2 regions of the Agromyces sp. NBRC 114283 genome follow, and region 1 is predicted to be linked to the other one. Evidence: predicted binding sites of a transcription regulator. Region 1 holds the regulator's gene; the other holds the start of a gene.

Evidence for each region. The regulator LexA, encoded in region 1, represses DNA repair genes until DNA is damaged. The targets are predictions, from matches to a motif close to TCGAACANNTGTTCGA.
Region 2: QSJ60_RS00975 (HNH endonuclease signature motif containing protein) is a predicted target of LexA. The motif match lies at 1,739-1,754, and genes of this name have one in related genera.

Annotation. Positions count from the first base shown of each region.
Region 1 covers NZ_BSQP01000001.1:2,704,247-2,707,417, reverse strand. The annotation lists gene metE (5-methyltetrahydropteroyltriglutamate--homocysteine S-methyltransferase) at 1-1,032, shown strand, start outside; gene lexA (transcriptional repressor LexA) at 1,116-1,805, opposite strand; gene QSJ60_RS13055 (LysM peptidoglycan-binding domain-containing protein) at 2,061-2,429, shown strand; gene QSJ60_RS13050 (histidinol-phosphate transaminase) at 2,503-3,171, shown strand, end outside.
Region 2 covers NZ_BSQP01000001.1:202,421-205,591, reverse strand. The annotation lists gene QSJ60_RS00980 (alpha/beta fold hydrolase) at 1-72, opposite strand, end outside; gene QSJ60_RS00975 (HNH endonuclease signature motif containing protein) at 203-1,552, opposite strand; gene QSJ60_RS00970 (Imm44 family immunity protein) at 1,801-2,205, opposite strand; gene QSJ60_RS00965 (NUDIX domain-containing protein) at 2,221-2,664, opposite strand; gene QSJ60_RS00960 (glycine--tRNA ligase) at 2,679-3,171, opposite strand, start outside.

The sequences.
Region 1 (3,171 bases):
GTCGAGGCCCAGCTCGACCTCGGGCTGCCGGAGCTGCCGACCACGACGATCGGCTCCTTCCCGCAGACCGGCGAGCTCCGGCGCGCTCGCGCCGCGCTCGCGAGCGGCGAGCTCGACGATGCGGGCTACCGCGCGATCATCGAGCAAGAGATCGAGCGGGTCGTGCGCCTCCAGGAGGAACTCGGCCTCGACGTGCTCGTGCACGGCGAGCCGGAGCGCAACGACATGGTGCAGTACTTCGCCGAGCTGCTCGACGGCTTCGCGGTGACCGAGCACGGCTGGGTGCAGTCCTACGGCTCGCGCTGCACGCGCCCGTCGATCCTCTGGGGCGACGTCTCCCGCCCCGCCCCGATGACCGTCGGCTGGTCGGCCTACGCGCAGTCGCTGACCCAACGGCACCTGAAGGGGATGCTGACGGGGCCCGTGACGATCCTGGCCTGGTCGTTCGTGCGTGACGATCAGCCGCTCGGCGACACCGCGCGCCAGGTGGGCCTCGCGCTCCGCGACGAGGTCGCGGACCTGGAGGCCGCCGGCATCCGGATCATCCAGGTCGACGAGCCCGCGCTCCGGGAGCTGCTGCCGCTCCGCCGCGCGGAGCAGCCGGCCTACCTCGAGTGGTCGGTCGGCGCGTTCCGGCTCGCGACGGCCGGGGCCGCACCGGCGACGCAGGTGCACACGCACCTCTGCTACTCCGAGTTCGGCGTCGTCATCGACGCCATCCGGGGGCTCGACGCCGACGTCACGAGCATCGAGGCCGCGCGCAGCCGCATGGAGGTGGTCGAGGACCTCGGCCGCAGCGGCTTCGACCACGGCGTGGGTCCCGGCGTGTACGACATCCACTCGCCCCGGGTGCCCGGTGAGGACGAGGTCCGCGAGCTCCTGGAGCGCGCGGTGGCCGAGGTGCCGGCGTCGCGGCTCTGGGTGAACCCGGACTGCGGGCTGAAGACGCGCGGCTACGACGAGACGGTCGCCTCGCTCACGCACCTCGTCGGAGCCGCCCGCTCGGTGCGGGAGTCGCTCGCCCGCGGCTGAGTGGGCTGGCCGGTCGCGGCGCTGTGCACGCGGAACGGCCCGGGATGCGAGGCATCCCGGGCCGTTCCTGGCGTCTGGGGGCCTCAGACTGCGCGGAGCACCGCGACGACCTTGCCGAGCACCTCGGCGTCGTCGCCCAGGATCGGCTCGAAGGCGCTGTTGCGGGGGAGCAGCCAGGTGTGGCCGTCGCGCTGCCGGAAGACCTTCACCGTGGCCTCCTCGTCGAGCATGGCCGCGACGATCTCGCCGTTCTCCGCGGTGCGCTGCGAACGCACGACAACCCAGTCGCCGTCGCAGATCGCCGCGTCGACCATGGAGTCGCCGACGACCTTCAGCATGAACAGCTCGCCCTTGCCGACGAGCTGGCGGGGAAGCGGGAAGACCTCGTCGATCTGCTGCTCGGCGGTGATCGGGATGCCGGCGGCGATGCGGCCGACGAGCGGCACCATCGCGGCGTCGCCGACCGGGATGGGCTCGCCGTCGCTCGGCTGGCGCTCCTCGGTGCCGGGGAGCTCGATCAGCACCTCGAGCGCGCGGGGCCGGTTCGGGTCGCGCCGGAGGTAGCCGGCCAGCTCCAGCTGGTTCAGCTGGTGGGTGACGCTCGAGAGCGAGGACAGGCCCACGGCGTCGCCGATCTCGCGCATGCTCGGCGGGTAGCCCCGCGTCGCGACCGAGCGCTGGATGACCTCGAGGATCGAGATCTGCTTCGCGCTCAGGCTCTTGCGGCGGCGCGCACGTGCGGCCGGTTTGCTGCCCTCGGTCTCGGTGCTCACGTGCTGACGCCCCTCGTCGGCGGTCTTGCGACCGGAATGTCGGTGGTCCCTGATGGACTCTGTTCTGACATTCGAAACTGTATCCGCGCAACGCGGGTGCGGCAAACATTCCTTCGAGTGTGTCGCGAATCCGATGCGGCGCAATGTTCGAAGAACGGCTTGCAGATTCGAACAATCGAAGATAGATTCGGAACACAGCTTCGCATCCGGCCCTCCCGGCCGAGGGCCGGGTGCGATTCTCCTGGAGGTGTTGAGATGAGCGCAGTCATGGCGAGCGGTGCCGAGTTCACCGCGAACGGTTTCGCAGGTGCCCGCACGCGGCTCCGACTGACTCGACGCGGTCGCGTCGTCTTCACGACCCTCGGCGCGCTCCCGCTCGTCATCTGGGCCGCGTTGAGCGTGCTCGGTGCCGGCGTCGCGGCGGCGGACGACGCCGTCGGCGGCTCGGGCGCGAGCTTCGACTACGTCACGGTCGGCGCCGGCGACACCCTGTGGGAGATCGCCGAGGCGACCGACCCCGGTGCTGATCCGCGGGTGGTCATCGACGACATCATCCGACTCAACGGGCTCGACTCCTCGGTGGTCGAGCCGGGCCAGCGCCTGGCCCTTCCCGCCGCGAACTGAGCGCTCCGGTGCCGCCTCAGCGCGGCGTCACGGCGCGGAGTCACAGGGGGTCGCGCATCACTAGCATGAAGTGGTGACGAGCTTCGAAGATCTGCCCATCCGCGACGACCTCAGGGGGCGCTCGCCCTACGGCGCTCCGCAGAAGGTCGTTCCGGTCGCCCTCAACGTGAACGAGAACACGCATCCGATCCCCGAGGACGTCGCGCACGACATCGTCGCGCGGGTCGCGGCGGCCATCCTCCAGCTGAACCGCTACCCCGACCGCGAGTTCACCGAACTGCGCGAGGCCTTCGCCCGCTATCTCGGGCACGGGCTCACGCCCGAGCAGATCTGGGCGGCGAACGGCTCGAACGAGGTGCTGCAGCACCTGCTGCAGGCGTTCGGGGGGCCGGGGCGCCGGGCGCTCGGCTTCTCGCCCACGTACTCGATGTACTCGCTGCTCGCCTCCGGCACCGGCACCGAGTGGATCGACGCCCCGCGCGACGCCGACTACGAGTTGTGCGCCGAGACGGCCGTCGCGGCGATCGAGCAGCACGATCCCGACATCGTCTTCCTCTGCGCGCCGAACAACCCCACCGGCACTCCGGTGTCGCTCGACACGATCCGCGCGGTCGCCGATGCGGCGCGCGGCATCGTAATCGTCGACGAGGCCTACTTCGAGTTCGCCGACCCCGGCACGCCGAGCGCGCTCGAGCTCCTCGAGGGCCGGCCGCGCCTCGTCGTCTCGCGCACCATGAGCAAG
Region 2 (3,171 bases), 2.5 Mb from region 1:
CGGACCACTGTCGATCCCGGTCTCGGTGATGACGGTTTCGTGGTCGCCCCGCCGGAAGCGTCGAATCGTCATGGTCGAAGTCTAGGCAGGCGAGTGCGGCGGGGAGGGGAGGGTGACGAGCGATGGGTGGATGAGGCAAGCAGCGCTTGGCTTGGCTTGGCTTGGCTTGGCTTGGCTTGGCTTGGCTTGGCCGGGCGCGTGTTTAGAAGGGTGCGGGTTCGGGGTAGCGCTGGGGTTCGGGTGGGTGCTCGGTGGAGTGTTGGGGTGGGTGCAGGTGTTGGGGTGTGGTGGTGGCGGTGTGGCCGGTGGGGGTGTGCCAGGTGATGGTGCCGTTGGGCGCTTTGGTGACGTGGAAGCGGGTGTGGTGTTTGAGGGTGTGGTCGGTGCGGCAGGTGGGGGCGAGGTTGGTGGTGTTGGTGGGGCCGCCGGTTGCCCAGGGGGTGAGGTGGTCGAGGTCGGTGTGGTAGGCGGGTCTGGTGCAGCCGGGTCTGGTGCAGGTGCCGTAGTGGTGGGTGAGCCAGCGGCGTTGGGCGGTGGTGGTGCGGTAGCGGGTGCGGTCCAGGGCGAGTGGGGCGGCGGTGATGGGGTCGGTGATCAGGCGGAGGAAGGTGGGGGCGTGGGCGAAGAGGTGTCGGGCGGTGTCGTCGTCGATGGGGCCGTGGCCGTCGAGCTCGGCGGGCACGTACCCGGTGCCCGGCACGTCCCCGGTGCGGGTGCCGGTGCCGGTGGTGGTGCGGGTGAGGGTGAGGGCGGGGATGGTGATGAGGATCTCGGTGCGTACGGCGGTGGGGGTGTCGTGGCCGGTGAGCCAGTCGGTCGCGGTGTCGGCGCGGAGTTGGTCGAGGGTGCGGGTCTCGCCGGGCTGGCCTGAGTGGTGGGTGGCGGTGGTGTGGACGCGGGCGTGGATGCGGGCCGCGTCGACGGCGGAGACGTAGAGGCTGATCCACGCCATCCCGTCGGGGGCGGGCTCGAGGATCAGCCGTCGGGTGGTGTGGGCGCGCTGGTGGCGGGCCGATGCGGTTTCTGGGGGTTCGAGTCGGGTGCGGAGCCGGCGGGCACGCTGCCGGAACCGGGTGACCGGGATCGTGCCGGCAAGACCGGCGAGGGTGTCGTCGAACTCTGCGAGTGCGGCGGCGTGCCGGGCGGCATCGGCCGGGGCGCGGTGCGGGTCGTTGAGGGGTACTCCGTCGAGAGTGTCGAGCGCGGCGCGTACCTCGGCGTACGAGGCGATGCCGTCACGGAACCTCGCCCACAGGCGGGGCAGATACCGGTGCGCGACAGCAGCGTGGTGGGCACGGTTGCGGATCGTCGCGGCGGGCTGTTGGAGTCGCATCGAGAGTTCTGCGGCGACGGAGCGGGCGGCGAGCTCTGCGACGGGGATGCCGCCGCGGGACTCGGTGTGGTGGGCGTCGGGGTGGACGTAGAGTTCGGGGTGGGTGTCGGCGAGCGCGAATGCCTGCCGGTACGCGTCGAGCTGCACGGCCTGCATGCGATTCGCTTCCAACTGGGCGCCCTCGGCGGCATCCAGCGTGGCCTGGAGTTCGGCGAACACGGCCCGCGACCCGCCAGCGGCCGACGCGGCCCGCCACCCATCCAACGACGCCCAATCAGGGTCAGCCCACTCAGGCTCAGCCCAGTCAGGGTCAGCCCACCCAGGGTCGGCCCGCTCGGCAGCACTGACCGCGGCCGGGTCGGCCAGGTCGTCGGGGTGCAGCGCTTCGGGCATACCCCGACACTATCGAACACAGCTTCGAAACTCACCACCGAAGTGGCGCTGTGGAAAACCCGCGGCCCCGGCCCTCACGCCTCGGCGGGCAGCCAGTTCAGCCGCGACAGCATCCGCTCGAACTCGGCGACGACGAGGGCGCGCTGCTCCCGGCTCCACGTCGCGGTCCTCGACCTCGAGCCTCGCGACACCAGCGCCAGCAGCAACGGGCCGAGCAGTCGTCGTTGCTCGTCCATCGTCAGGCCGGAGAGATCCTCTTCCGCGACCCGCAGATCCACGATGAGCACCGCATCGCGGCGGTCGTAGCGCACGAAGGAGCGCGGCGACAGCTCGCTCGGCAGCGATCGCAACGCGACGAACAGCGCGTCGGAGACCGATTCGGTCGCCTGCGCGAAGGCGGCGGACGACTCCGAAAGCTCATGCGCCAGTTCACGCACGTCGCCGATCCAGCCCGTGTCGCTGGTGGTGTCGAACTCCATGCCGTCCGCGCAGCCCTAGTCGATGAGCCCGTCCGCCGCGAGACGCCTGAGCACCTCGGCCCCGGCCGGCGGGCAGCGGTCGAGCTCGGCGGTCGTCACCCAGTGCAGTGCGCCGACCTCGGCCGAGGCCTTCGGCGAGGCATCCGTGCGCGTCAGGAAGACGCGCATGCGCACCATCCGCCCCTCGGGCTCGCCGTGCGCCTGGGTGACGACTTCGAAGAGCTCCTCGAGCTCGGCGGGATCGAGTTCGAGCGACACCTCCTCGCGAGCCTCGCGCGCGGCCGCCTCGGCCGCGGTCTCGCCGTCGTCGATCTTGCCGCCCGGCATGTAGTGCACCTCGCGCTCGCGCGCGGTCACCATCAGCACGCGGCGATCGCGGACGAGCGCGATCGCCGCGACGAACAGATCGGGCAGGGCGGATGGCTCGGAGCCGCGCTCCGCCCCTGACTCCACGGCCACGGCGATCCTCGCGGTCAGGCGCCGAGCAGGCGCGTGGCCAGGTAGCCCTCGAGCTCGGCGAGCGGCACCCGCTCCTGCGACATCGTGTCGCGGTCGCGCACCGTCACGGCGTCGTCGTCGAGCGAGTCGAAGTCGACCGTGATGCAGAACGGGGTGCCGATCTCGTCCTGACGGCGGTACCGGCGGCCGATGGCGCCCGCGTCGTCGAAGTCGATGTTCCAGGTGCGGCGCAGCTTCGCTGCGAGTTCGCGGGCGAGCGGCGAGAGCTTCTCGTTGCGCGACAGCGGCAGCACCGCGGCCTTCACGGGGGCGAGGCGCGGGTCGAGCTTCAGCACGGTGCGCTGGTCGGTGCCGCCCTTCGCGTTCTGCACCTCCTCGACGTGGTAGGCGTCGACGAGGAATGCCATGAGCGCACGGGTGAGGCCGAACGCCGGCTCGATGACGTAGGGCACCCAGCGCTCGTTCTTCGACTGGTCGAAGTACGAGAGGTCTTTGCCGGAGTGCTTC